DNA from 2 places in the Acutalibacter sp. LFL-21 genome. Region 2 is predicted to be linked to the other one. Evidence: predicted binding sites of a transcription regulator. Region 2 holds the regulator's gene; the other holds the start of a gene.

Region 1 (14,872 bases), 220 kb from region 2:
GTGGTCTCCTTCTCCTCTGGGGGATACTTAAAGGCCTCGGCCCACCGGGGGAACTTGGCGGTGCTGCCCAGCTCTTCCCGCTGGGCGAAGTCATTGACCTTGACAACAGCCCCGTCGATGGGGAAGTTGAACTCACCCCGCTTGTCCCCGATCTCCTGGATGAAGGAGAGGATCTCCTCCATATCCCCGGAGGTGCGGTACAGGGGCGGCACGGGAAAGCCCAGCTTCCCAAGCCACTTCAGGGACTCGTCGTGGCGGGAGAGGGCATGGCCCTCCACCTGCTGGACGTTGAAGACAAAGATGCTCAATTCCCGCTGGGCGGTGATCTTCGGGTCCTTCTGGCGCAGGGAGCCCGCCGCGGCGTTGCGGGGGTTTTTAAAGGGCTTCTCTTCCAGAAGCTCCTGCCGGGCGCAGAGGCGCTGGAAGCTCTGGTCGGACATGTACACCTCGCCCCGGACCTCCAAAAATGGGACGGGCTCCCGCAGAATCTTGGGCACGGAGCGGATGGTGCGGATGTTCTCCGTCACATCCTCGCCGGTGACGCCGTCCCCTCGGGTGGAACCCCGGACAAACAGGCCGTCCCGGTACTCCAGGGCCACGGAGAGCCCGTCGAACTTGGGCTCCGCCACATACTCCACGTCCCCCACGGCCTCCCGCACCCGGCGGTCGAAGTCCCGCAGTTCCTCCTGGGAGAAGGAATCGTGGAGGCTCTCCAGGGGCACCTGGTGGACCACCTCGGCAAAGGTGTTGTACACCGCCCCGCCAATTTTCTGCGTGGGGGAATCCTCCGTGACCAGTTCGGGATACTCCCCCTCCAAGGTCTCCAGCTGGCGGTAGAGCTGGTCATACTCAAAGTCGCTGATCTCCGGGTCGTCCTCCGTATAATATTTCCGGCTGTGGTAGCGGACCTGCTCCCGCAGCTCCGCCAGCCGGCGCTGTGCTTCTTGTTTTTCCATAGCTTCGTTCCTTCTATTGATTTTCCAAAAGGGCCATTTCCGGCACCTGTCCCACCAGCACCGTCTCTGCCAGCACGGTGGAGGTCTCCACCTGGGCCTGGGTTTGAAAGCGCTGGGACTGGGAATAGGCCTGCACTGTCACCGTCATAGTGACCCGGTGGCAGCTCTGGTTGATGCCAGCGGAGACAAACTCCGTGTGAAAGGACAGGTCCGCCGCGGCCTCCAGGTTCATGGACAGGGGCACGGGAAAGCCCCGGCCGTTGAGCAGGGCAATGCCCGTCAGGCTGCCCGCGGGAACCTCCACTGTCACGCTGCCGTTGAGGGTCTCCTCCAAGCGCTCCAGCACCTGCACCCGCAGGGCGTTCAATGCCGCGGCGTCGGTGTGGACGGCCAGGGGCGCCCCGGCTTCGTCACGCTCTACGATGACGAAAGCCTGCTCTTCTTCCAGCGCCTGGGCCACCGCCTGGTTTACGCAGGAGAGCACGTAGCCCCGGGCGGCCTCCTGGGTCAGCTCCTCCGAGATGGAGCCCAGGCCCCATTCGGAAAAGGACAGCCCCCCTGCCAGCAGGGCAGCCGCAAAGGCCAGCAGCGCTTTTCCCTTCCCCTTCCGTCTTCCTCCCCGGCGGCTCAGCCGCAGCCTATGTATCGTCCCGCTCATGGACTCACCTCCACCTTCCATCCTACGCGGGGAGGCATGTTCAGGTGCGGGCGGGGATATCAGCCCCCTAAGAGCTTATGTAGGCGGCGGATGGTCTCCGCCACGGGCAGGCCCACGATGTTGGGGTAATCCCCCTGGATGGACTGGACCAGCACCACGCCGATGCCTTCGATGCCGTAGGCTCCGGCCCGGCCCCGGGACTCCCCCAGGGCCACATACTCGGCGATCTCCTCCTCTGTCAGAGGGTAAAAGGTCACCCGGGTGACCTGGTGGAACAGGTCCATCCGGCCGTGAATCAGCAGGCACACCCCGGTGATGAGCTCGTGGGTGCGGCCGGAGAGGCGGCGCAAAGTGGCCTTGGCGGCCTCGTCATCCTTGGGCTTGCCCAAGATCAGGCCGTCGATGCTCACCACAGAGTCCGCGGCGATGATGGGCGCCTCCGGGCGGAGGGCCTGTACGGCCTGCCCCTTGCGCTGGGCCAGAGCCTCCACGGTCTGGGCGGGGGTGTAGTCCGGGGGAACGGTCTCGTCCACGCCGGAAACCACCACCTCGAAATCCAGGCCCGCCTGCTCCAACAGCATCTTCCGGCTGGGAGAGGCGGAGGCCAATATCAGTTTTCGTTCAATCTTCAAAGCCATTGGGATTCATCCTTTGCCAGCGCAGAGAGTCCGCGCACATGTCGTCTAAGGTCTTTTCCGCCTTCCAGCCCAGCTCCTCATAGGCCCTGGTGCAGTCGGCGTAGCAGGCCGGGATATCCCCGGGCCGGCGGGGGTCGATGACGTAGGGAATATCTTTGCCCGCCGCCTTGGAAAAGGCCTGGATCATCTCCAGCACGGAGTAGCCCTTTCCGGTGCCCAAATTGTAGATTTTGGTCCCGGCGAAGCCCTTTTCAAACAGGGGCAGCACAGCGGCGTGGCCCTGGGCCAGGTCCACCACATGGATATAATCCCGCACGCCAGTGCCGTCAGAGGTGGGATAGTCGCCGCCAAAGACGTGGACTTTCTCCCGCTTGCCCACCACGGTTTGGGTGATATAGGGCACCAAATTGTTGGGGATGCCGTTGGGGTCCTCCCCGATCTTGCCGCTCTCGTGGGCGCCCACCGGGTTGAAGTACCGCAGGAGCACCGGGTGGAACTCTGGGTCCGCGTGGGCGCAGTCGGTGAGGATGCGCTCGATCATCAGCTTAGTGGCGCCATAAGGGTTGGTGGTGGAGAGGGGAAAATCCTCCCGGATGGGCACAGAGGCGGGATTGCCGTACACGGTGGCGGAAGAGCTGAACACAAAGTTGCCCACGCCGAACTCCTTCATCACCTTAAGAAGCACCAGGGTGGACATCAGGTTGTTGTCGTAATATTTGAGAGGGATGGAGACAGACTCCCCCACGGCTTTCAGGCCGGCGAAATGGATGACCGCGTCGATCTTCTCTTTCTGAAAGACTTGGCGCAGATGTTCTTCATCCCGAAGGTCATATTGATAAAAGGCGGCTTTCCTGCCGGAAAGCTCCTGGATGCGCTGCACAGCCACGGGCTTGCTGTTGCAGAGGTTATCCACAATGACCACCTCATGGCCTTGCTGAAGCAGGACAATACAGGTGTGGCTGCCGATATATCCGGCGCCGCCGGTGACAAGGATCCTCATAAGCGAACACTCCTTCCCGATTTTCAGCTGGCGCCCTTTAAAGGGCGTGCCTGCCATTGTGACTATTATAAGGGAAAAGGGCCGGAAAATACAAGGCGTTTCCGAGATTTCCCACGGAAAGTGGAAATAAACCGCCCCAAGCGAGGCAATACTAGCAAACGCGCAATACTTTTCCAAGGGGGCATAGTTTATGTATACGGAAGCGCTTTTATTCCTGACGGGCAGCTGCCTGTATCCTGCACTGGAAATGGCCTGGCGGGGCAGGACGCACTCTTCCATGGCGCTGGCAGGAGGGCTGTGCCTGTGCCTGATCGACCGGGTTTGCTGCAGCCGTTTGAAGGACAGGGACATGCTCAGCCGGTGCACCGCGGGGGCGGGGGTGATTACAGGGGTTGAATTTGCTTTGGGAATTCTGCTTAACCGGGTGCTGGGCCTGCGCATCTGGGACTACTCGGAGGTGCCCCTGAACCTGCTGGGCCAGGTGTGCCTTCCCTACTCCCTTCTTTGGCTGGGCCTTTCCCTGCCGGCCATTGCGCTGTGCGAGCTGCTGCACGGCACAGAAACCCCTGAATTGGGAGACCGGATACTTCTGGAAAAAAACCGTTGACTTTTCCATGGGAATATGATATCATAAATCTCGCCTCAGAGATGGAGAGGTGTCCGAGTGGTTTAAGGAGCTAGTCTTGAAAACTAGTGATCCCGCAAGGGACCAAGAGTTCGAATCTCTTCCTCTCCGCCACCTGCCAGTTCTGCTACAAGCGGTTGATAGCGTTTTTCATATTTCACCATGGAGAAGTACCCAAGTGGTGAAGGGGCTCCCCTGCTAAGGGAGTAGGTCGGGAAACCGGCGCGAGGGTTCAAATCCCTCCTTCTCCGCCAGACTGAGCCTGGACGCAATTCGCGTTCCAGGCTCGGGTTTTCTTTTGCCTTTTCGCCCGCGTTTGTAGCGAGTATTTTTCTGAACAGTCAGACAAGTTAAAAGCTGCATTTTGAGAAATCAAAATGCAGCTTTTTCGTTGTTCACGGGGGTTCAAGGGAGATCTGTTTCCTGGCGGCTAAACAGGCCGGGCCCGGGCGCGTAAAACGCCCCGGGCCCGGTTTTTCTTCTCGCTTGATTCCCTGCGCTTCTAAGCGGCGCCGCCTCCCCCTGCAGCAGGAATTTCCAAGGCGTTATGCCATCACCGTCACAGGCAAAAGGGTGTCACTTATTCCGCAGGGACAGGGCCAAGAACACGGCCCCCACTGCCATACAGCCCACGCCCAGTCCCAGCGCCGTGCCGGAGGCAAAGTCCCGAAGGGGGTCTCCCCCGCCTCTCACCAAGGCAGCCAACAGGCAGCCCAAGAAAAACAGACCCAGCCCTGCCGCCCGCTGGGGATATTCTCTCAACCAGGCCAAAGCCTCCACTGCCAGCTGCCGGAAACCCTTCTCATCCATATCATGGCACCTCGCTCTCCGGGGCGCGAACCTGCGCCCCATCCTATGCGGCGCTGCACAAGACAAGCAGGGTTCCCCTTGCAGCGCCTTTCTTTTTTCAGCATAGCAAGGGTACAGGACACCCGCAAGCACAAGCGGGTAAAATCTCTGTAAAGAAAACGCAATGCGGTCCTTCGGCCTCTCTGCCTTCGGCACAGAGGAAGTCACTCAATTCCCAGCCGCTCCTTCAGGGACAGCCGTCCCGTGGCGCCCAGGGCGCTGAGTGCCGCCCCGAAGGCCGCCTCCTCCTGGGCCTCCACCAGGGAGAGGGGCATGGAAAAGGTCTCGGCCAAGGCGCGCTGAAGGCAGGGGTTCCGGCGCACCCCGTTGCCGGAGGCCACCAGATTCTGGGGCGGAAGCCCCGCCCCCGGTTTCATCACTTGATACAAGCCGTAAAGCTCCTGGGCCATGCCGTAGAGCACACCTGCGATAAAGCCGGCGGGATGGAGGTCTTCCCGGCGGAGGCCTTGGACAGAACCACTGGCGCTGGGATCCTCCCGGGTGCCGGAAAAGGCGGTACACACCTGCCAGGGACGGCTGGGCGCCTCCTTCAGCAGGCGGGCCATCACGTCATACTGGGGCTGGTCCGGGGCTCCGGCCGCCACGGCGTACTCTCGGAAAAAGCCCTCTAAGGCGGCGTAAGCGGCGCCCCCGCACAGGGTAGAGCCCACCAGCAGGCAAGAGCTGCCCAAGAAGGGGCGGGACTCGGCGCCCGGCGCTTGGAAAGGCCGCTCTGCGTACAGGGAGATCTGGGCCCCTGTACCCACATTGACCAACAGGGTCTGGCGGGCCCGGCGGACCGAGCCCAAAAAGCTGGCCTGGTTATCCCCCAGGGAGACGCTGACGGGCACGCCCCGGTACTCTCCCAGCAGGGAGAGCTCCCCCGTGACCGAGGGGAAAAGGGCGGGGTTCATCCCCACAGACCGGGCGATCTCCTCCTGAAAAGAGCGGGAGGCGCTGTCATAGAGGCCCAGGGCCGCCGCCTGGCTCTGGTGGAGCAAGGGGCGTTCCCGGCCGGTGAGGGCCATGCCCAGCCAGTCCGCCAGGGTGCAGAAGCTCTGGGCCCCCGGGGGCACCAGGCCCATTTTCAAGTTGTACAGATGGGTGCCCATCCCATAGCCCGGGGCGCAGCGGGCGCCCTTTTCCCCCAACAGCTGGCAGGCGCTTTTACCCTGGGACAGGGGAAGCCCTCCCCGGCCGTCCTGCCAGGTGTACAGCGGGCTGAGGGCATTACCCTCCCCGTCCACATAGAGGATGCCGTGCATTTGGCCTGTCAGGCCGATGGCGGCCACGTCCGGGCACTGGTCCAGAAGGCTGTCCAGGACCTGGCGCACCCGGAAGAGAACACTCTTCGGGTCCTGGGCCCGCTCCCAGGAATGGGGGCTTTCCAGAAATCCCCCCGTTTCCAAGGTCTCCTTTCCCCATACGGTCAGGCCGGGAAAAGAAACCACATTGACGCTGATGCTGGTGGTTCCCAAGTCGATGCCAATGCTCTTCACCGTTCACGCCCCCTTCTTTGGCTTTCATTATACCGGCCGGGGCAAGGGGCTGTCAAGGCGCGCAAAAAGGCCCCCAGCCTGCGCTGGAGACCTTTTCTTCACTCGATGTGTTTTCAGCCTTTGGGGCGCATCAATACATGCCGCCCATCTCGCCGCCAGCCGCAGGGGCAGCGGGAGCGGGCTCTTTGATATCGGCCACCAGGCTCTCGGTGGTCAAGATCGTAGCAGCCACAGAGGAGGCGTTCTGCAGGGCAGAGCGGGTCACCTTGGTGGGGTCCACAATGCCGGCCTCAATCATATCCTGGAACTCGCCGGTAAGGGCGTTGTAGCCGTAGCCAACCTTGCCGTCCTTCTTCAGCTGCTCCACAATGACGGAGCCCTCGATGCCAGCGTTGGCAGCGATCTGACGCACGGGCTCTTCCAGGGCCTTCAGCACGATGGAAGCGCCGGTCTTCTCGTCGCCCTCGGTGGAATCCACATAGGCCTTCACAGCGGGGATGGCGTCGATGAGAGCGGTGCCGCCGCCGGCCACAATGCCCTCTTCCACAGCGGCCTTGGTGGCAGCCAGAGCGTCCTCGATGCGGAGCTTCTTCTCCTTCATCTCAATCTCAGTGGCAGCACCAACCTTGATGACAGCCACACCGCCAGCCAGCTTGGCCAGGCGCTCCTGGAGCTTCTCCTTGTCAAACTCAGAGGTAGTGGTCTCGATCTGGGCGCGGATCTGGCTGACGCGGCTCTTGATGTCCTCAGAGTTGCCAGCGCCATCCACGATGATGGTGTTCTCCTTGTCCACCTTCACCTGGCGGGCACGGCCCAGCTGGGAGATCTGGGTGTCCTTCAGCTCCAGGCCCAGCTCCTCGCTGATGACCTGGCCGCCCGTCAGGGTGGCGATATCCACCAGCATCTCCTTGCGGCGGTCGCCAAAGCCGGGGGCCTTGACAGCCACACAGGTGAAGGTGCCGCGCAGCTTGTTCAGGATCAGGGTGGTCAGGGCCTCGCCCTCCACATCCTCGGCAATGATGAGCAGCTTCTTGCCGGACTGGACCACCTGCTCCAGCAGGGGGAGGATTTCCTGGATATTGGAGATCTTCTTATCAGTGATGAGGATATAGGGCTCATCCAGCTCGGCCACCATCTTGTCGGTATCCGTGGCCATATAGGGGGTGATGTAGCCCCGGTCGAACATCATGCCTTCCACGACCTCGCTGTAGGTCTCAGCGGTCTTGGACTCTTCCACGGTGATAACGCCGTCAGAGGTGACCTTTTCCATGGCGTCGGCAATCAGCTGGCCGATCTCGTCGCTGGAAGAGGAAACAGCCGCCACACGGGCGATATCCTTGGTGCCGGAAACCTGATGGGCGTTCTTCTCAATGGCGTCCACAGCGACCTTGGTGGCCTTCTGCACGCCGCCGCGGAGCACCATGGGATTGGCGCCGGCAGTGACGTTCTTCATGCCCTCGCGGACCAGGGCCTGGGCCAGCAGGGTGGCGGTGGTGGTGCCGTCGCCAGCCACATCGTTGGTCTTGGTGGCGACTTCCTTCACCAGCTGGGCGCCCATGTTCTCAAAGGGGTCCTCCAGCTCCACTTCCTTGGCGATGGTGACGCCGTCGTTGGTGATGAGGGGGGCGCCGAACTTCTTATCCAGCACCACATTGCGGCCCTTGGGCCCCAGAGTGATCTTTACGGTATCCGCCAGCTGGTTGACGCCGGAAAGCAGAGCCTTGCGGGCGTCCTCGCCATAGATGATTTTCTTAGCCATAGTATGTCAAATCCTTTCTTCTCTCAAATAAAAATCAGAAATCAAAAGAATGGGATAAACGCAATTTTTATTCCACAACGGCCAGCACGTCGCTCTGCCGGACGATGGTGTACTCCTCGCCATCCACCTTCACTTCTGTGCCGCTGTACTTGGCGCAGATGACCCGGTCGCCTTCCTTCAGGTACATCTTCACCTCTTTGCCATCTACCTCACCGCCAGGGCCCACAGCGATCACGCGGGCGATCTGGGGCTTCTCCTGGCTTTTGGCAGCCAGCACGATGCCGCTCTTCGTGGTTTCCTCTGCCTCTTCCGTCTGGATGAGCACTCTGTCAAAAAGGGGTTTGATCGTCATAACACAACACCTGGGCCTGATAGTATTCTGAGATTTGCGGCCCATTCCTTTCTCCCCGCCTCTATCTGATGTTTTCGCACTCTGCGGGGGAGAATGCTAAAACCGCTGGAATATTCAGCGAAAAAGGAAATGCTCTCGTGGTCCGCCAGGGGCCCTTCCCCCGATAGGAAGGATCTGGCGTCTCGGGAATTTAGCACTCTTTATTCCCGAGTGCTAAGACTATTGTAGCCACATGGTCAGTAAAAGTCAAGGGGCTTTTTTGAAAAAATTGACTTTTAACATTCTCTTCATAAATTTCAGCCTGCTCCCCGCAAAAAAAGGGCGGCAGAGGCCGTCCATTTTACAGGGGTTTCTTGAAGTTCCGCTGGAGCTTATTGCCCGTGTATCCCAGGTTTTGGTAAAAGGCATGGGCGCCTTTCCTGGCCTCTCCGGAGACAAGGCGCACTGCCACTGCCCCTTTGGAACGGGCCCAGGCTTCTCCGGCGGACAGGAGGGCCCTGCCCACCCCCTGGCGGCGCCAGGCACTGGAGACGGCGATCCCCAACACATTCACCATGTGGCCGGCATAGAGCACATCGTACTCTTCCAGGTGAAGGTAGCCCACCACCTCTCCCCCCCATTCCGCCACAAAAATTCTATGGGCAGGGTTTGCCAGGCATGCCTGCAGCTTAACAAAGGTCTTTTCCTGGGGATAATCGTAGCCCATTTCCTCCCGGTTTAGGCGGGTAATGGCGGAACAATCCGCCAAAGCCGCCTCTCGAATGATCCGTTCCATAAAGCGCTCCTTTCCGCCTTGCCTGCTGGAACAAAAAAGGCCGCCGCAAAGCGGCAGCCCCTTGCCGGACTTACTTGTCCAGAACCCTTTTTACAGTGGCTTCGATATTTTCCGCGGACAGGCCGAACTCCTTCAGCAGGTCCACAGCAGGGCCGGAATGGCCGAATGTGTCGTTGACGCCAATCTTGGTGACGGGAGTGGGATACACCTCGCTGAGGTAAGAGGCCACAGCCTCCCCCAGGCCGCCGATGACGTTGTGCTCCTCTGCCACCACAATGTGGCCAGTCTCCTTGGCGGCCTTCAGGACCAGCTCCTGGTCCAAGGGCTTGATGGTGTGGATGTCGATGACGCGGGCGTCAATACCGGCTTCCTCCAGGGACTTGGCGGCCTTGACAGCCTCCTGCACCAGCAGGCCGGTGGCGATGATGGTGATGTCCTTGCCGTCCCGCAGGGTAATGCCTTTTCCCAGCTCGAACCGGTAATCGTCGTTGTTGTGAACGCTCTCTACAGCCAGACGGCCCAAGCGGATGTACACCGGGCCCACATACGCAGCCGCAGCCTTAACGGCGGCCTGCATCTCATAGTGGTCGGCAGGGTTGAGCACCACCATGCCGGGAATGGAGCGCATAAGGGCAATATCCTCGCAGCACTGATGAGTGGCGCCGTCCTCCCCCACAGAGATGCCTGCATGGGAACCCACCACTTTTACGTTTAGATGGGGGTAGCCCACGGAGTTGCGCACCTGCTCGAAGGCGCGGCCCGCAGAAAACATGGCAAAAGAGGCCGCAAAGGGCACCTTGCCGCAGGTAGCCAAGCCGGCAGCAATGCCGATCATGTTGCACTCTGCGATGCCGCAGTCAATAAAGCGTTCGGGGTACTTCTTTTTGAAGATGCCGGTTTTGGTGGCCTCCGCCAGGTCGGCGTCCAGCACCACAATGTCGGGGTTCGTCTCAGCCAAGGCGGTGAGGGCTTCCCCAAAGCTCTCACGGGTGGCTTTTTTCACCATTTCAGCCATTCTGCAGCACCTCCAGATTCTCCTTGAGTTCCTTCATGGCCACTTCATATTCCTCTGCGTTGGGGGCCTTGCCATGCCAGCCCACCTGATTTTCCATGTAGGAAACACCCTTGCCCTTGGTAGTCTTGGCGATGATGGCAAAGGGCTTGCCCTTGCAGGCCCGGGCTGCGTCAAAAGCTTTCTCCAGCTCGTCAAAATCATTGCCATTCACGGTGATGGTCTCAAAGCCGAAAGCTTCAAATTTGGGTTCGAAGGGAGCGGGCCCCCCCACCTCTGCCACGGGGCCGTCGATCTGCAGGCCGTTGTAGTCCAAAATGACGCACAGGTTGTCCAGCTGATGGTGGCCCGCAAACATAGCAGCCTCCCACACCTGGCCCTCTTCGCTTTCGCCGTCGCCCAGCAGGGTGTAAACCCGGTAGTCTTTCTTGTCCAGCTTGCCGGCAAAGGCCATGCCCACCGCGGCGGAGATGCCCTGGCCCAGAGAGCCGGAGCTCATGTCCACACCGGGGGTGCCCTTCATATCCGGGTGGCCCTGAAGCATGGCGCCAATATGGCGGAGCTTTTGCAGCTCGCTGACATCAAAATAGCCCCGCTGCGCCAAAGTGGCATAAAGGCCCGGAGCGCAGTGGCCCTTGGAAAGCACAAAACGGTCCCGGTCCGGATTTTTGGGATTCTGGGGATCAATGTTCATTTCCTTAAAATAGAGATAGGTGAAGAGATCGGCCGCGGAGAGAGAGCCTCCCGGGTGGCCGGATTTGGCGTGGAACACGCCTTCGATGATGCCGAGGCGAACCTTCGCCGCGGTGACCTGAAGGTCTTTCCGTTCTTGAGCGTTCATGGCTTGTCACCATTCCTTTCCGCCGTATTCCTTGCAGTGCTCATACAGATACGATTGTATCCCATTTTGCAGAAAAAAGCAATCCTTAGTTTTCCCGGTTGCGGGGGAAGTTTTTCCGTGCTAGAATGGAGAAAACTTTGAGGAGGCGCCCACTGTGAATTATCCCTGGATCTTTGAAGAACTGGCCCAAAAGCCCGGCGCTGTCCGGGACTTTAAGGAGGAGTGGCAGTGGACCCGCTTCCAGGTGGGCGGCAAGCTGTTCGGCGCCATCTGCAAGGACGGGGCCGGGAACGACGCCCTGCTCACCCTGAAACTGCCGCCGGAGGAGAACTGCTTCCTGCGGGAACAGTACGAGGATATTCTCCCCGGCTACTATTGCAACAAGGAACACTGGAGCTCTATCAGGTTGGAAGGCAGCGTGCCGGACCACCTGGTGCGGGAGCTGATGGAAACCTCTTACCGGCTGGTGCTGGCAGGACTCTCCAAGAAAAAGCAGCGGGAAATCTTGGGGGAATAGAATTTTCCCGTATAACGGGGGCCTTGGGGTACAAAACTAGCTGTGAACCCCATTTGAAACGCCGCGCTACGCGCTAGGAAAGGAAGGTCCTCACCATGAAGGAACAGGCTGGACGCATTGGAAATCTGCCCGCCAACATCAACATTATGAACCCTGTCCCCAACAAGGACGCCAAAACCATCACAGGCCTCATCCGGAAAAACGGCAAGGTCTCTGGATATGAGCTCTCCGATGGCCGGGTGCTCTCCAAGCGGGAGGGCGTGGCCCTGGCCAAGCAGGGCGGCATCCGTGGCGTGGCCATCGCCAGCCGCAACGGCAGCGAGTACCTGCGCTCTCTGCCCGATGGCAGCGAAAGCAATAACCTGGGCGATCTGCCCACCGCTCCCGACGGGCTTCGCTGACACGCAGCCCGCCCCCACAGGCGCACAAAAAGCCCCTGGCCGGTTTCCCCGGTCAGGGGCTTTTGTATCGCGCTATTTAGAGACAGTCATCCAAAGAAGGACGATTACTCGGCCATCTTCTTCAGGCGCTCGTACTTCTCCACAGCGTACTTCTCGGCGTTGGCGAACAGCTTCTCGGCGCGGTCCGGGAAGGAACGGGTCAAGCTGTTGTAGCGCACTTCGCCCATGATGAAGTCGCGGTAGGAAGCGCTGGGAGCCTTGCTGTCCAGCTGGAAGGGGTTCTGGCCCTCGTCAGCGCGGCGGGGGTCAAACCGGAAGTTGTGCCAGTAGCCAGCGGCCACAGCCTTCTTCTCCTCCACCTGGGAGACGCCCATGCCGCCCTTGATGCCGTGGTTGATGCAGGGAGCGTAAGCCAGGATGATGGAGGGGCCATGGTAGCTCTCAGCCTCGGAGAAGGCCTTGATGCACTGGTTCATGTCGGCACCCATGGCCACCTGAGCCACGTAGACGTAGCCGTAGGTCATGGCGATGCCGGCCAGGTCCTTCTTCTTGGTGGCCTTACCGGTGGCAGCGAACTGCGCCACGGAGCCGCAAGGAGTGGACTTGGAAGCCTGGCCGCCGGTGTTGGAGTACACCTCGGTGTCGAAGACCAGGACGTTGATGTCCTCGCCGGAAGCGAGAGCATGGTCCAGGCCGCCGAAGCCGATATCGTAGGCCCAGCCGTCGCCGCCCAGAATCCACATGGACTTCTTGGCCAGGTAATCCTTATCCTTCAGAATCTGGGAAGCCAGAGTGCAGGCCTCGCAGGTGCAGCCTTCGATGACGCCAGCTTCCAGGGCAGCGATGTAATCCTTAGCGGGCTGGTCGTTGGCGGCGCGGTCGTTCATGGTATCCAGCCACTTCTGACCGGCTTCCTTGATTTCGGCAGTGGCGTAATCCACAGCAATCAGCTTCTCGGTCAACTCAGCCAGACGGCCGCGAACAGCGTTCTGAGCCAGGGCCATGCCCAGGCCGAACTCGGCGTTGTCCTCGAACAGGGAGTTCTCCCAAGCGGGACCATGGCCGGCCTTGTTCACGGTGTAAGGAGTGGCGGGAGCGGAACCGCCCCAGATGGAGGAGCAGCCGGTGGCGTTGGCAATGAACATCTTATCGCCGAACAGCTGGGTAGCCAGCTTGGCGTAAGGAGTCTCGCCGCAGCCGCCGCAAGCGCCGGAGAACTCGAGCAAGGGCTGCTTGAACTGGCTGCCCTTGACGGTGGTCTCCTTGAACTTAGCAGCCACTTCTTCCTTGGCAGGCAGGTTGATGCCATACTCAAACACGGCCTCCTGGTCACGCTGAGAGTCGATGGGGGCCATCTTCAGGGCCTTGTTCTTGGCGGGGCAGGTGGTCACGCAGGAGCCGCAGCCGGTGCAGTCCAGCGGAGAGATGACCATGGCGAAGTTCATGCCGGGGACACCGGTCATGGGCTTGGCCTTGGTGCCAGCGGGAGCGGCAGCCAGCTCCTCATCGGTCATAGCGATGGGACGGATGACCGCATGGGGACACACATAGGAACACTGGTTGCACTGGATGCAGTTGTCCACAATCCACTCGGGGACATCCACAGCCACGCCGCGCTTCTCGTAAGCAGCGGTGCCCTGGGGAGAGGTGCCGTCGGCGTAGTTCTCGAAAGTGGAGACAGGCAGGTCCTTGCCGTGGAAGGAGTTCACGGGGAACACCACGTTGTTGACGTAGTCCACCAGCTCGGGACGGTTGCCGGTAGCAACCTTCTTCTGAGAATCGTCCACAGCGTCCTTCCAGGAGGCGGGCACGTCCACCTTGACGTAGCCGGTAGCGCCGCGGTCGATGGCGTCGTGGTTCATCTTGACAATGGCGTCGCCCTTACGGCTGTAAGACTTGGTGGCGGCGTCCTTCATATACTTGATAGCATCCTCTTCGGGGATGATCTTGGCAATGGAGAAAAAGGCGGACTGGAGCACGGTGTTGGTGCGGGTGCCCAGGCCCAGCTCCTTGCCGATCTTAAAGGCGTCGATGGTGTAGAAGTTGATGTCATTGTCAGCAATGAACTTCTTCACCTTGCCGGGCAGGCGCTCGTCCAGCTCCTGGGCGTCCCAAGAGCAGTTCAGCAGGAAGCTGCCGCCCTTCTTCAGATCCTGGACCATGTCGTAGGTCTCCAGGTAAGCGGGGTTGGAGCAGGCCACGAAGTCCGCCTTGGAGATGTAATAGGTGGACTTGATGGGGGTGTGGCCAAAGCGCAGGTGGGAGATGGTCAGGCCGCCGGACTTCTTGGAGTCATAGTCAAAATAGCCCTGGGCGTACATGTCGGTGTGGTCGCCGATAATCTTGATGGAGTTCTTGTTGGCGCCCACGGTACCGTCGGAGCCCAGGCCCCAGAACTTACAAGAGGTGGTGCCGGCAGGAGCGGTATCGGGATCTTCGGTGGCATCCAAAGACAGATGGGTCACGTCGTCCACAATGCCGATGGTGAAGCGCTTCTTGGGCTCGTCCTTCTCCATGTTGCGGTACACGGCGATGATATCGCTGGGCTTGGTATCCTTGGAGCCCAGGCCGTAGCGGCCGGTGTACACGGGGCAGGTGGCAAACTGGGTGCCGTTGATGGCGGCCAGCACGTCCAGATACAGGGGCTCGCCGATGGAGCCGGGCTCCTTGGTGCGGTCCAGGACAGAGATCTTCTTCACGGTCTCGGGCAGCACGTCCAGCAGGTACTTGGCCACGAAGGGACGGTACAGATGGACCTTCACCAGGCCAACCTTTTCGCCGGCGGCGTTGAGGTAGTCGATGACTTCCTCGATGGTCTCGCAGGCGGAACCCATGGCGATGATGACCTTATCGGCATCGGGAGCGCCATAGTAGTTGAAGGGCTTATAGTCGGTGCCGATCTTCTCGTTGACCTTGTTCATGTAGTCAACAACAACCTCGGGCACGGCGTCGTAATACTTGTTGCAAGCCTCGCGGGCCTGGAAGAAGAT
Region 2 (14,872 bases):
ATGAACATAGGCCCTGGCGGAAAGCCGGGGCCCATGTTTTGTGGGGAAGATATGAGAGATAAACCACACTTATGGACAACCACCGGTTGTCAGTTCGATTCTGACCAGTAGCTCCACATGGCGGCAGGGCCTGGGCCTTGCCGCTTTTCTTGTGCTGCGGGAACGGCCTTGTGCCAACAACGGGCGCCGGCGGTGAGAAAGCGTGTGAGAACTCAGAAGGGCAGGGCCCTTGCCCCTCCGGGAGGTGCCGTTATGAAAGAATATTGCGGAGAGGTCTTTTCTAAACTGGAGCTGGCAGGGGAAGAGCTCTCTGGCCTGCTGCTGGAGGACTGCCTGTTCCAAAGCTGCCGTTTTACAGAGCTTTCCCTGGTGAACTGCCGGTTTTCCGGCTGCCGTTTTGTGGACTGCAAGGTGGCGGCCCCCAAGCTGCGGGGCTGCCAGATGTTCTCTTGCGATTTTGAGAACTGCGCCCTTTCCGGGGTGGATTGGTCCGCCCTGCTGGACGAGCGCAAGAGGGAGATGGGCTTTTTGCCCTTCGACAGCCTGAGCGGCTGCTCCCTGCGCCATTGTGTGTTCTTTGGCTTGGACCTGAAGAGCTTCAACTTCTCCCGGACGGACTTGTCCGGCAGTGTGTTCGACGGCTGCCATCTGGAGGGGGCCAGCTTTCAGGAGTGCCGCTTGGGGGGAACCTCCTTTGCCCAGAACGACTTGTCCGGGGCGGACTTTCGTGGCGCGGAGGAGTATTTTTTCTCCTTGGAAAGCAACCGTGTCAAGGGGGCCCGCTTTTCATTGCCAGAGGCCGTAAACCTGCTCTCTGCCTTGGGAGTGGTCATCGAAGAATTATAACCCCGTTGGAAACGCCGCCTGTGGGCGGCTTTTTTTCTGCTGTTTTTCCCTTTGGGGCCATTCATAAACAATTTACAAAAAGCTCCTTGACTTTTGCTGACCTAGGTGGTACAGTATAAGCATGGATTAGCACTCGAAGTAAAAGAGTGCTAAAACAACCAGCGGAGGTGAAAGGCATGGAGCTTACGCCACGAAAGGAGCGCATCCTGTCCTCCGTGGTCGCCGGGTATATCAAAAGCGGCGAGCCCGTGGGGAGCAAGGCCATCGCGGACGAAGTGGGCGTTTCCTCGGCCACGGTGCGCAATGAGATGGCCGGCCTGATCGAGCTGGGCCTTTTAGAGCAGCCCCACACCTCGGCCGGGCGGATCCCCTCTCAGAAAGGGTATCGGGAATATGTGGACCACCTGATGAAGGTTCCCGAGCTGAAGGAAGAGGAGCGGCGCGCTTTTGACTCCATGCTTCTCTCCGGCTCTTACGATCCGGAGAAACTGCTGGGCCGGGCCTCCCGGCTGCTTTCGGGGGTGACCCGGTGCGTGGGAATCGCCACCACCCCCAGCGGGGATGCCGCCCGGGTAAAGGCAGTGCAGTTTGTCCAGACCAGCCGGCGCACGGCCATGCTTATCCTGATGAGCTCCGCCGGCACCATGAAGAACCGGGTGTTTCACTGTGACTTCGATTTGACCAACGATATCCTGCGGGTGTTCTTCCGGGTGTTCAACGGCAAACTGGCCGGCAAGGCGGTGGCCGATATCACTCCGGCCCTGCTGCAGGGCATTGGGGTCAGCCTGGGGCAGATGTACGTCCTGATGGGGGCGCCCATGCGGGCCCTTCTGGAAGTGGCGCGGGATACCATGGGCACCGAGGTGTTCCTGGGCGGCCAGATGAACCTGCTGTTCTACCCCGAGCTGGAGCACGGGGGTGCCCGCCGGGTGATGGATTTGCTGGAGCGCCGGGAGGACCTGGTTCTGCTGCTGCGGCAGCGTCCGGGGCATGTGGTCACACGCATTGGCAGGGAGCTGGGCCGGCCAGAGCTGGATAAGACGTCTCTGGCTGTCAGCCGCTATCTGGTGGACGGGCAGGATGCGGGGGCTCTGGCGGTTCTGGGGCCTGTTCGGATGGACTACCCCCGGGTGACTTCCGTCCTGCAATACGTTGCCGCCCAGGTGGGGCAGCAGCTCACTGTTTTGATGAAGGATGAATGACAGCGGCCGGGCCGCTGAATCCATAGAGATTATAGAAGGGAGCCGGGAACATGGCAAAGGATAAGAAGAAAGAGCCGGAGCAGACGCCGGAGACCCAGGAGCAGAAAGCAGAAGCGTCCCAGCCGGAGGAGGCTGAAAAAAAGGAATGCCCTCCGGAGGAGACCGAACTGCAAAAGCTTCAAAAAGAGTTTGAAGAGCACAAACAGCAGCACCTGCGGGTGCTTGCGGAATATGACAACTTCCGCAAGCGCACTGCTAACGAGAAAAGCGCCATCTACAACAATGCGGTCAGCGATACCGTAAAGGAGCTGCTCCCCATCGCCGACAACATCGAGCGGGCCCTGGGCCAGGAGAATGCCTCCGCCGAGGACATGAAAAAGGGTGTGGAGATGATCGAGCACCAGATTCAGGCCTGCTTTGAAAAGCTGGGCCTCACGGAGATGGGAAAAGTGGGAGAGGCTTTCGACCCCAACCTGCACAACGCCGTGGCCCACATCGAGGATGAGTCCTTGGGGGAGAACGTCATCGCCGCCGTGTATCAGAAAGGCTATAAGCTGGGGGACCGGGTGGTCCGCCACGCCATGGTCCAGGTGGCCAACTAACAGCGCAAGTCCAACACATTGACATATACGAAATCCTGTAACGATATTTTAGAGAACAAAGGAAGGTAGTTTATTATGGCAAAGACAATCGGCATTGATTTGGGTACTACAAACTCCTGTGTGGCTGTCATCGAGGGCGGCGAGCCCGTTGTTATCCCTAACGCGGAAGGCGCCCGCACCACCCCCTCTGTGGTGGCTTTCTCCAAGACCGGCGAGCGCATGGTGGGCCAGGTGGCAAAGCGCCAGGCCATCACCAACCCGGAGCGCACCGTCTCCTCCATCAAGCGGGAGATGGGCTCTAACTACAAGGTCACCATCGACGGCAAAAGCTACACCCCCCAGGAGATCTCCGCAATGGTCCTGCAGAAGCTGAAGGCCGATGCCGAGGCCTACCTGGGCGAGCCTGTCACCAGTGCGGTCATCACCGTGCCCGCTTACTTCACGGACGCCCAGCGCCAGGCCACCAAGGACGCCGGCAAGATCGCCGGCCTGGATGTAAAGCGCATCATCAACGAGCCCACCGCCGCGGCCCTGTCCTACGGCGTGGATAAGGACAACGACCAAAAGGTCATGGTCTACGACCTGGGCGGCGGCACCTTCGACGTGTCCATCATCGAGATGGGCGACGGCGTGCAGGAAGTGCTGGCCACCGCCGGTAACAACCGCTTGGGCGGCGATGACTTCGACCAGCGGATCATGGACTGGATTCTGAACAGCTTTAAGGCCGAGCAGGGCATTGACCTCTCCGGCGACAAGATGGCCATGCAGCGCATTAAAGAGGCCGCCGAGAAGGCTAAGATCGAGCTTTCCGGCGTGACCAGCGCAGCCATCAACCTGCCCTTCATCACCGCCGACGCCACCGGCCCCAAGCACTTGGATATGACCCTTTCCCGCGCCAAGTTCAACGAGCTCACCGCCGACCTGGTGGAAAAGACCATGGGCCCCGTGCGTCAGGCATTGAGCGATTCCGGCCTGTCCATCGGCGAGATCAGCAAGGTGCTGCTGGTGGGCGGCTCCAGCCGTATCCCCGCCGTGCAGGAGGCTGTGAAGAACTTTATCGGCAAAGAGCCCTTTAAGGGCATCAACCCCGACGAGTGCGTGGCCATCGGCGCCGCCATCCAGGCCGGCGTGCTGGGCGGCGAGGTCCAGGGCCTGCTGCTGCTGGACGTCACCCCCCTGTCCCTGGGCGTGGAGACCATGGGCGGCGTGATGACCAAGATCATCGACCGCAACACCACCATCCCCACTAAGAAGAGCCAGATCTTCTCCACTGCCGCTGACGGCCAGACCCAGGTGGAGGTCAACGTCCTCCAGGGCGAGCGTGAGTTTGCCCGGGACAACAAGCAGCTGGGCCTGTTCAAGCTGGATGGCATCGCTCCCGCTCCCCGGGGCATCCCTCAGATCGAGGTCACTTTCGACATCGACGCCAACGGTATCGTGAACGTGTCCGCTAAGGACCTGGGCACCGGCAAGGAGCAGCACATCACCATCTCCTCCAGCTCCAACATGAGCAAGGAGGACATCGACCGCGCTGTGAAGGACGCCGAGCAGTTTGCCGAGCAGGACAAGAAGCGCCGTGAGGAAGTGGACACCAAGAACAACGCCGAGAACCTGTGCTACACCGCTGAGAAGTTGGTTTCCGACAGCGGCGATAAGATGCAGGATTCCGATAAGAACGAGATCAACACCAAAGTGGCGGCCCTGCGGGAGACCTTGAAGAATGGCACTGTGGAGCAGATCAAGGCCGGCATGGACGAACTGCAGAAGGCTGTTTACGCTGCCAGCGAGAAGCTGTACCAGCAGCAGGCGCCCCAGGGCGGCCAGCCTGGCCAGCAGCCTCCCTATCAGGGCGGCAACCCCGGAGATAACGGCGGCGACGGCAATGTCTACGACGCCGACTACAAGGAAGTTGACTAAGGCCTTGGCTTTTTCCAAGGCATGACCGGCCAAGGATGCGGGGGCGGGAGACCGTCCTCGCGTCTTTGGGTGTTGGGGCTGGAAGGGCCCCTGGAAATTTTGCGAATTTTGCGTGAGAAAAGCAGCGAGCCTGCTGTTTGGGAGTGATGGAACATGGCGGATAAACGGGATTACTACGAGGTTCTGGGCGTGGCCAAGGGGGCCAGCGAGGACGAGATCAAAAAGGCATACCGGAAGCTGGCTAAAAAGTATCACCCGGACCTGAACCCCGGGGACAAGGATGCGGAGTCCAAGTTCAAAGAGGTCAACGAGGCCTACGAGGTTCTCTCCGACCAGGAGAAGCGGGCGCGCTACGATCAATTCGGCCACGCGGGGGTGGACCCCAATTTCGGCGGCGGCGCGGCGGGAGGAAACCCCTTCCAAGGCGCGGGCTTCGATTTTACCGATATCTTCGACAGCTTCTTCGGCGGTGGCTTTGGCGGCGGGCGCCGTCAGAACCCCAATGCCCCCCGGCGGGGCAGTGATGTGCAGGCCAACATCGCCATCTCCTTTGAAGAGGCCGCCAAAGGCTGCAAGAAGACCGTCACTTACTCTCAGATTGAGGACTGCGCCGACTGCCATGGCACCGGCGCTGCGGCAGGCACCAGCCCCAAGACCTGTGAGCACTGCCACGGCACAGGGCAGGTGCGCATCAGCCAGCGCACGCCTTTCGGCGTAGTGCAGTCCACCCAGACCTGTGACCGCTGCGGCGGCACGGGCAAGGTGGTGGAAACCCCCTGCAAAACCTGCGGAGGCAAAGGCAAGGTCCGCCGCCGGAAAAGCCTGGAAATCACAGTGCCGGCGGGTATTGATGACGAGCAGATTTTAAATGTGGGGGGCCATGGCAACGCGGGATCGAACGGTGGGCCTGCCGGGGATCTGCATGTGTATATCTCCGTGCGGCCGCACCCCATTTTCGAGCGCCGCGGCAACGATGTCTGGTGCGAAATGCCCATCACCTTCACCCAGGCTGCCTTGGGCGCTGACGTGGAGGTGCCCACCCTGGACGGCAAGGTCAGCTACCACGTCCATGAGGGCACCCAGCCGGGCGATGTGTTCCGCCTGAAGGGCAAGGGCATCCAGGGGCTGAATACCCGGATGCGGGGGGACCAATACGTCCAGGTCACAGTAGAGGTGCCTCGGAACCTTTCTAAGCGCCAAAAGGAACTCCTTGGTGAGCTGGACAAAGCCAGCGATGAGAAGAATTATCAAAAGCGCAGAAGCTTTTTTGGAAAGCTGAAAGATCTGTTTGGAGAATGAGGCCCAAAGGGCCCCGGCAATTTGCCGGGGCCCTTTGCTTTGTGCGGTTTTTCCTCTTTTTTCAATAAAAAATGTGCCGCTGCCTTGCAAACCTAGGCAGAACATGGTACAATTGTTGCAATATCAACTATTTTGAGGAGTGGAGAACGGTGCGATTTATCAATCCCGCAAAGGTCTGCAAAGGCATGGAGATGGGGGACATCCCTCCTAGCCGGGAGATTTTAAAGACCACTCTTGCGGTGGCCTGGCCCTCTGTGCTGGAGTCCTTTTTTGTCAACCTGGCCGGCATGGTGGATACGATCATGGTGGGGACCATGGGGTCCTATGCCATTGCTGCTGTGGGGCTGACCATCCAGCCCAAGATGCTGGGCCTGGCCCTCTTCCTTTCGCTGAACGTGGCTGTTTCGGCCATTGTGGCCCGCCGCAAAGGCGCCGGAGACCGGGAAAGCGCCAACCGGGTGGTGCGCATGTGCCTGCTCATCACTTTGGGAATGACGGCCCTCACCAGCGCCGTATTCGTTGCCTTTGCCGGCCCCATAGTGCGGCTGGTGGGCTCTCAGCCAGACACCCACGAATATGCGGTGGAGTATTTGCAGATCATCATGGGAGGCCAGGTGTTCAACACCGTCAGCCTGGTGCTGAACGCCGCCCAGCGGGGGGCGGGGAACACCCGCATTGCCATGGTCACCAACCTGATCTCCAATGTGGTCAATGTCATCTTCAACTACCTGCTCATCGGCGGCAACCTGGGCTTTCCAGAGCTGGGGGTGCGGGGCGCTGCCATCGCCACCGTGCTGGGCACGGTGTGCGCCTGTGCCCTGAGCATCGCCTCTGTCCTGCGGAAGGACAGCTTTATCAACCTGCGCTCGGTTAAGGGGTGGCTGCCAGAGCGGCAGAGCGTGAAGTCCATCGGCAACGTGTGGTCCAGCTCTTTGGTGGAACAGGTGTGCCTGCGCATCGGCTTTTTGCTGTTCTCCATGACAGTGGCCCGTCTGGGCACCACAGAGCTGGCTGCCCACCAGATCGGCAGCAATATGATGAGCATGTCCTTCTCCTTCGGAGATGGCCTCTCCGTGGCGGCTATCACCCTTATCGGTCAAAGCCTGGGACGCCAGCGGCCGGACATGGCCAAGATCTACGGCAGCGTGTGCCAGCGGCTGGGCCTGTGCTGCGCCTGTGTGATGGGCTTTATCTACTTTTTCTTTGGCAAAGAGATTTTCCTCCTCTACTCCAACGACCCCGTCATCCTGGATTACGGCGCCATGATTATGCGCATTCTCAGCGTAGTGCTGTTTATGCAGATTGAACAGGTGGTGCAGTTCGGCTGCCTGCGCGGTGCGGGAGACACCAAGTTTACAGCGCTGGTCTCCTTCATCAGCGTCACGTTTATCCGTCCCGGTGCCAGCTGGCTGCTGTGCTACCCCATCGGCCTGGGCTTGATGGGCGCATGGCTGGGCACCGCCCTGGATCAGCTGGTGCGGTTCCTGCTCACCTTCTTCCGGTTCCGCAAGGGCAATTGGACGAAGCTGAAGCTGTGACCGTCTTTCCTGAAAGGAGAATGTGCCCATGAAGCAAATCCTTTTGGTGCCCGATTCCTTCAAAGGCACTTTGACCTCCCGCCAGGTGTGTGAGACCATGGCGGAGCAGCTCCACCTCGTTTTCCCAGAGGCGGACATCACCAGCCTGCCCGTGGCCGATGGGGGAGAGGGCAGTGTAGAGGCCTTTTTGGCCGCGGCTGGGGGAGAGCGGGTGGAACTCCCCGTCACTGGGCCCTTCGGAGAGCAGGTACGGGGCTTTTACGGCCTCCTTCCTGATGGGGAAACCGCTGTCCTCGAGATGGCCGCCTGCGCCGGTCTCCCTCTGGCGGAGGGCCGCCTGGACCCGGAGCGGGCCACCACCTACGGCGTAGGAGAGCTGATTTTAGACGCGATTCGCCGGGGGCGGCGGAAAGTCATCCTGGGCCTGGGGGGCAGCTGCACCAACGATGGAGGCGTGGGCGCTGCCGCGGCTCTGGGGGCCAAGTTCACCCGGCAGGACGGCACGGAGTTCCTGCCCACCGGCGGCACTTTGCAGGAGATTGCCGCCCTGGACTGCACCCCCGTGGCCAAGGCCCTGGAGGGGGTGGAGCTGGTGGCCATGTGCGACATTGACAACCCCCTGTATGGGGAGAATGGGGCAGCCTATGTGTTCGCCCCCCAAAAGGGCGCGGATGATCCCATGGTAGAGCGCCTGGACCAAGGGCTGCGCCATCTGGGCCAGGTGGCCGGCCGGTGCCTGGGGCGGGACCTGTCCCAGATGCCCGGGGCCGGGGCAGCGGGGGGCTTGGGCTTCGGCATGGCGGCCTTCTGCGGGGCCCGGCTGCGCATGGGCATCGACGTGGTGCTGGACACCCTGGGCTTTGATAAGCGCCTTCCCTCCGCGGACCTGGTGTTCACCGGGGAGGGGAAGATTGACTTTCAAAGCCTGCGGGGCAAGGTGGTCTCCGGGGTATGCGGCCGTGCCAAACGGGCCGGCGTGCCGGTGATCGCCGTGGTGGGGCAGATAGGCCCCGGGTTTGAGCCCATGTACGACCAGGGGCTTTCCGCCGTGTTCAGCGTCAACCGGGCGGCCCAGCCCTTCTCCGAGAGCCGCCACCACGCCCGGGAGAACCTGGCCCTGGCTATGGAGAACATCGCCCGCACCCTGGCCCTCCGGCCGGGGAACGTATAAGGCTATCCCCGTATAGGATGAAAAAAGCCGCCCAAGGGCGGCTTTTTTATGTCCCCCTGACGGGGGACAACCCTCCTGTCAGCGGAGCGGCTGGATATAAAACAGGATCTTCGTGATATATTCGCTTTCAACTTGGGTGGTGATGTAGTCGTTGACGCAGAATTCGTAGGAATCCGAAATCAGCCGCAGCCTGTGTTTCCTGCAATAATCCAGCAGGCGTTCGTAGGAGCGGCCGATGGAAGGGTAGTCCCCCACATGATAGGTGGACACGCACTTTCCGGGAGGGAGCTGGCGCAGGTTTTGGGCCCGGTCCGTCCGGTCGGTGGTTAAAAAGGCGGTGGAGGCCTGGGTATACCGCTGGCTCAAAATGTTCTCCCGGGGCACGATGACCCCGCTTTGAAAAAAGATGGGTACCCCACGCTGGAATGCCTCAGCGAAGCATTGCTTGGTGGAGATGCTCACCTCCCGCAGGGAGCCGGGGGACTGCACCGGCCGGTAGAGAATGTACCGCAAAGGCGCTTCCTCCAGGGCCACTGCCTCGTCCCGGTGGAGCTGGGCTTCCTCCAATAGGTCGCACCGCTGGGCCAGCCTGCCGCGGATATGCCGCAGCTCCCGCATCTGTCCGTCGATGACAGAGAGCTGCTGCCGCAAGGTGGAAAGGCTGCTCTTGGTGGTGTAGTGTTCCAGCAGTTCCCGGATTTTTTGCAGGGAAAGGCCGCTTTTTTTCAGGATAAGAATGGTGTCCAGTTCATCCAGTTGGGCAGCGCTGTAATAACGGTAGCCGTTCTGGGGGTCCACATAAGCGGGCTTAAACAGCCCCGTTTTATCATAGAAGATCAGTGTCTGCTTGGAGATGTTTTGATAATGGGACAGTTCCCCAATGGAAAAAAGCTCGTCCATAAAAACCCCTTGACAATATAGTTACTATATCCCTTATTATAGCCTTAGCAAGGGAATTTTGCAAGGAGGCGTTACTGTGCCATTTTTCTCCCGAATAAAATCCAAACTTTTGGAAGGGCTCACCTGGAAAAGCCTGTGTTTCATTGTTCTTGGGGCTGCCATAGCCACCTTTGGAATTCACAATATCCACCAGCGGACCGGTATCACAGAAGGGGGCGTCATTGGCGCCATGCTGCTGGTGGAGCATTGGCTGGGCTTTTCCCCGGCTTACATCACCCCTGTGCTGGACGTGGCCTGCTATCTGCTGGCCTTCAAATACCTGGGGTTTTCCTTTATCCGCACCTCTGTGCTGTCCACAGCCTGTGTGTCCCTGTTCTACAAGCTCTGGGAACAATTCCCGCCCATGCTGCCGGATCTGTCCGATCATCCCCTGGCAGCGTCCGTGCTGGGCGGCTTGTTCGTGGGTGTGGGCGTGGGGCTTATTGTGCGGCAGGGAGGCTCTTCCGGCGGGGATGACGCCCTCGCCTTGGTGATCTCCAAGGTAACTCGGTGGCGGCTTTCCTTTGCCTACCTCTTCACCGACCTGACGGTGCTGCTGCTCTCCCTTTCATACATTCCAATCACCCGTATCGCCTTTTCCCTGGTTACTGTTACGCTGTCTTCCTTCCTCATCGACAAAGTGACAGCTTTTCAGCCGCCCTGTTCTAAGCAGTGTGGGGAAGGCGTGTAAATCCCTCCATATAAAATAACCAAGCGCCCCTGTCTGTGATGGACAGGGGCGCTTGGTTATTTCCGTAGAAGCCTAGGCCGGCTTTATTTCACAAAGATGCAAATTCTATGCAAATGGTTCACCCATTCACATAGAGCTTTCTTATTTCCCGTTTACTTGGCATAGGTCAGTATTTTTACAATACTTCTTTATGCTTCTCTGCCATAAGGCCCCTCTTTCTATTTGCTGTATCGCTTACGCTGCCTCCAAGCAGGAGAGCATGTTCATCAGCAGTGTTACACCTTCGGCACGGGTGAGGGTGTTTTGAGGGCCCACGGTGCCGTCTGTGTAGCCGGCAAGAATGCCCAGGTCCTGTGCCTTGGCCAGGGGCGCTCGCGCATAGGCGCTGATTTGGTCCGCATCGGTGAAATCCGGTTCTTCCGCTTCGGAGAACACCCCTTGGCTTTCTAGGTATTGGATCATCATGGTGGCGGCCTGCTCACGGGTGACACGGGACTGAGGGGCAAACTCCGTGTCGGAAATGCCCTGAACCACTCCGTTGTCATAGGCCCAGCTCACGGCTTCCGCGTACCAGTCCTCAGGGCGGATGTCCTCAAAGGGCAGAGACTCCGGCGAGGCATCTTCTCCGCCTGCCGCCTTGTACAGCACGGTGGCGAACATGGCCCGGTCCATCGTGCCAGAGGGCTCGAAGAAGGCCTCCGATACGCCAGAGACGATTCCCAGATCGGCTGCCTGCATCACGTCCTCCAAATACCAAGCGTCTCCCCGCAGATCCACAAAGCGGTCCCCCTCAAACAGCGCATAGATGCGGGTGTCGCCTGTGGGGGTCAAGGTGTAGGATGGCTCCTGGCTGAGGAGCACCCTGTTGGGAGAGTACCACCCCACCACGGGCAGGTCGCCCGCAGAGGAGAGGGTGGTCTCTTCGCCCCCCACACACGTGCCGCCGCCCTCCACCTGCCCAGAGCGGGAAGGGATCACCGTCACATTGGCAACACGCACCCGGGGCGCGTCCACGGGGAGCATGCTGGCGTCCCGGGGGCCATTGGCGGATGTCTCCTGCTGGTAGCGCCAAGCGTTGTCCATGGAGATGCCAAAATGGTCGTAGAGGATGTAGCCGTAAATCCCTTTGGAGCGCCAGTCCTGCTGGCCGTCGAAGATGTAGTTCTTCCCGCCCAGCCGCAGCTCGGTCCAGCCGTGGTGGCCCGTCCAGGTGCCGATGCGCAGGATGCCCGTGTGAACGTAGCTCTCCACCCCCACATACCGGGCCATCACCGCGAAAAGGATGCCCCAGTCGTAGCACACGCCGGTGCGGGCTGTCAGCATGTGATAGGCACGATAGATCATGTCGATGGGATAGGCCTGGGGAAGGCCGGTCTCATAGGTCAAGTCGTAGGTCAGCGTGAAGCAGTCGTAGGCCGGGGCGTAGTTCTGCGAGTACCCGTTCCAGCTGTAGTCGATGTTGTTTACAGTCCATTCGTACAGGCCCTTCAGGGTGGTGTAGGTATCTTTCCCTCTGTAAGGGGCCACCAGTTCTTCCAGCATCCGGTCCAGCTCCACGTAGCCCGTTTTTTGGGGGTAGAGCGGCTCCGCGTTCATCAGTGCCTTAACTTGATCCAGGCTCATGGCGTCCCCAGCGGCGCTGGCGCTCACCGGCAGGGCCGTCAGGCACAGGAGTACCGCTAATAGCAGGGCTGCCAGGCGGCAGTGCTTTTTCCTCATACAATATCCCTCCTCGGTAGATCGGAATTCTTTTCCGCCGCATAAGAAAAGAATACTGCACAGTGCATGGAATTGTCAATTGGTTTGGCGGGAATTTGTCCATGTTTTGTGAAAGGGGAGAGGGCGCCCCGTGGGTGAGGCGTTCCTGCGCGCCACGAAATCCTGCGTAAGTGTGAGAACACCCATCCGGAGGCTTTTCCATGCCCGCGGCAGGTTCCTAGAGGGAATTGGCTGGTTTGGCGAAAAACAGTCCGGATTTTTTACTTGCAAAAATAGACATAAATAAAATTATGTGTTATAATCCAGACAAGAAATTCAAAGAAGGGGCATGCCCCTTCTCCTGTTGGGAACCCAACAGGATCTATCTATGTGATGCGCAAAGGAGGAAACACAGATGAAAAAACTCATGTCCGTGTTGCTGGCATTGGTTCTCGTGCTGGCAATGGTCCCTGTTGCGGCCAGTGCGGAGTCAACAGAGTTACCAACACCCGTTGATGGCGTGATCACGCTTACGGAGAATGTGGAGCTGAGCTCTAGCTATGAGGTAACGGGAAGCCTTACGTTGGATTTGAACGGATTTACAATTTCAAATTCCGGGGATCTTGTGAGCAATGCGGACGCTTTGGCTTATCTGTTCCGCATTGATGAAGGCGCTTCGCTAACCCTGCGGGATAGCTCCTCTGGTGGGGTTGGTTCGCTTTCTGTGGACAACGCTAGAGGCATTTTGAACAATGGCACATTCATCATGGAGTCTGGCAAGATAGAGGCCACTTCAACACAAGCTGTTGTTGGGGAAACTACTGATAATTCCAAATGGGGATATTGCGTTGTAAATGCTGTAACCAAGGACTCTTTCGCTAACAATAAAGAGGTTGTTTGCGAAATCCGAGGTGGTACCCTGGAGAGCGATGCTTATGGTATGTATATCCAGGGGGCTGGTGTTCCTGGGACAGGGTTAAACGCAAGCGGAACGGAGACAAGAAACGATTTGATGTTGGTTACCATTTCAGGTGATGCAGAAATCACTGCCAGTATGGCCATTGGAACCAATGCCAGCAGCGGCCAGTTTGCGGGCTTTACGCTGGATATTGAAGGTGGAACGATTCATGGCAGAGATAATGTGAACTCTGAAACAGATGACGGCTGTGCGCTTTACTTGCCTGCGGTAGGTATTTCAAATATTTCCGGCGGTACCATTTCCGGCGGACAAGCAATTCGTATTTGTGCTGGCGAGTTGAACATTACCGGTGGACAAATTATCGGTACTACGGTAGGAGATGACTCGGACCTCATTGCAGGCGGCAGTGGTGGCACCCAGGGTGCTATTGTTGTCGGTAAAGCTAGCAGCGGTTATGTGGGAAATGTTAATGTTCATATCTCTGGCGATGCCGTGGTTACCAACACTGCCGAAGACGAGGGAACGAAACCTGCCATTGTGGTCTCCGACAAAAACATGAGTGACAATTCCATGGGATATGATGATTTGGCAATCACTGTCACGGTGGATGGAACGGAAGGAGCAGAAATTAGCGGAGACGTTGTCAAGGTTTCCAATCTGACCACAAGCACAACCACGCAAGATGGCGGAAACACTTCTCTGACCATCTCCAACACTACCGTAAGCGGTAATGTGACAAACCAGAGCAAGACTGGCTTGACCATTCGTGATACAACTATCAATGGCAATGTAAGCAATACCAGTGAAGGTTCTACAGCAATTCTGGGTGATTCTACTGTCAGTGGAAACATAGATGACTCTTCAGATGCTGGTGCAACTGGCACAATCTTCAATGAAAAAGATCAGAATGATGAATCTGAGATTGTCGCAATCAACGAAACCACTGCCGTAACCTATACGGATTTGGCAGCCGCTATTTCCGCGGCCAATGACGGCGATACTATTCGGCTGGTAAAAGATTTTACCTTGGATGCGCCTGAAACAGGCATTTCTTCCGGCCAAGGAGCTGTCAATATCACAAAAGACATCACGTTGGACGGCAACGGCAAGACCATCACTGCGGGGGAGCATTATGTTCTGAACAGTGGGGATACTCGTGGTGAATATCATGTCATCAATGTAATGGATGGCGCAAATGTCATTATCCGGGATTTAACCATTGATGGTGGTGTCACAGGGGAAGTCAGTTCGACTACTGGGAGTGCGCCTCGTTCCGGCATCAATGTTTTCACAGCTAATGGTAGTGAAAACAACCGCACGACTGTGACTTTGGAAAACGTGGAAGTCAAGAACTGTTCTACCTATGGCGTTACCTCGCTGGGCTCGAATTTGACCGTCAACGGCCTGACCACCAGCGGCAACCTTTGGGGTGGCATCAATCTGGATAACAGTACCTCTTCCGCTATTGGCGGCACCTTTACGATGACTGATGGAGATATCGGGGAAGAGAAGTCTCTGTATATTGAAAATTCTAAAGGCAACGGGGATGGACAATCTGCTTCCATTTCCGGCGGCACCTTTGCTGGTTCCGTCTCCGTGGCAAAGCAACAGGATGGAACAACAGATGTGAACGGCGTGGACCTCTCCATCTCTGGCGGTACGTATGAGAACAACATCAGTGATTATTTGGTTGGGAATTTGGTTTGGAACCCCGTGACAGGCGAAGTTGGTACACCCTCCACCCCCGGCGGCGGCACACCCTCCGAGCCGGAAGAGCCCACCTGGCCCTTCACGGACGTGACGGAAGGGGACGACTGGTTCTATGACGCCGTGGCCTATGTATACGAGAACGGCATCATGGCCGGCACCGGCGAGACCACCTTTGAGCCTGGCATGCTGCTGGACCGGGCTATGGCTGCCCAGTTGTTCTACAACCTGGAAGGCAAGCCCACTGTGACCGGCGATTCTACCTTTACCGACGTGACCTCTGGCCATTGGGCCGTGGACGCTATCACCTGGGCCGCCCAGAACAGTGTGGTGGCGGGCATTG

Evidence for each region. The regulator HrcA, encoded in region 2, represses chaperone genes, less so after heat shock. The targets are predictions, from matches to a motif close to TGTTAGCACTCNNNNNNNNNGAGTGCTAACA.
Region 1: a site for HrcA is predicted at 8,525-8,555, ahead of ODJ80_RS06105 (co-chaperone GroES). Genes of this name have one in related genera too.

Annotation. Positions count from the first base shown of each region.
Region 1 covers NZ_JAOTNT010000004.1:97,579-112,450, forward strand. The annotation lists gene ligA (NAD-dependent DNA ligase LigA) at 1-956, opposite strand, end outside; gene ODJ80_RS06060 (sporulation protein YunB) at 970-1,614, opposite strand; gene ODJ80_RS06065 (Maf family protein) at 1,674-2,252, opposite strand; gene galE (UDP-glucose 4-epimerase GalE) at 2,236-3,252, opposite strand; gene ODJ80_RS06075 (putative ABC transporter permease) at 3,443-3,859, shown strand; tRNA gene ODJ80_RS06080 (tRNA-Ser) at 3,903-3,991, shown strand; tRNA gene ODJ80_RS06085 (tRNA-Ser) at 4,042-4,131, shown strand; gene ODJ80_RS06090 (hypothetical protein) at 4,454-4,687, opposite strand; gene ODJ80_RS06095 (sedoheptulokinase) at 4,891-6,225, opposite strand; gene groL (chaperonin GroEL) at 6,356-7,984, opposite strand; gene ODJ80_RS06105 (co-chaperone GroES) at 8,052-8,336, opposite strand; gene ODJ80_RS06110 (GNAT family N-acetyltransferase) at 8,677-9,111, opposite strand; gene ODJ80_RS06115 (transketolase family protein) at 9,182-10,126, opposite strand; gene ODJ80_RS06120 (transketolase) at 10,119-10,964, opposite strand; gene ODJ80_RS06125 (MmcQ/YjbR family DNA-binding protein) at 11,119-11,481, shown strand; gene ODJ80_RS06130 (DUF3892 domain-containing protein) at 11,577-11,882, shown strand; gene nifJ (pyruvate:ferredoxin (flavodoxin) oxidoreductase) at 11,987-14,872, opposite strand, start outside.
Region 2 covers NZ_JAOTNT010000004.1:313,653-328,524, reverse strand. The annotation lists gene ODJ80_RS07110 (pentapeptide repeat-containing protein) at 253-846, shown strand; gene hrcA (heat-inducible transcriptional repressor HrcA) at 1,023-2,048, shown strand; gene grpE (nucleotide exchange factor GrpE) at 2,099-2,650, shown strand; gene dnaK (molecular chaperone DnaK) at 2,726-4,567, shown strand; gene dnaJ (molecular chaperone DnaJ) at 4,721-5,866, shown strand; gene ODJ80_RS07085 (MATE family efflux transporter) at 6,052-7,404, shown strand; gene ODJ80_RS07080 (glycerate kinase family protein) at 7,433-8,575, shown strand; gene ODJ80_RS07075 (MerR family transcriptional regulator) at 8,654-9,475, opposite strand; gene ODJ80_RS07070 (YitT family protein) at 9,552-10,205, shown strand; gene ODJ80_RS07065 (S-layer homology domain-containing protein) at 10,440-11,924, opposite strand; gene ODJ80_RS07060 (S-layer homology domain-containing protein) at 12,319-14,872, shown strand, end outside.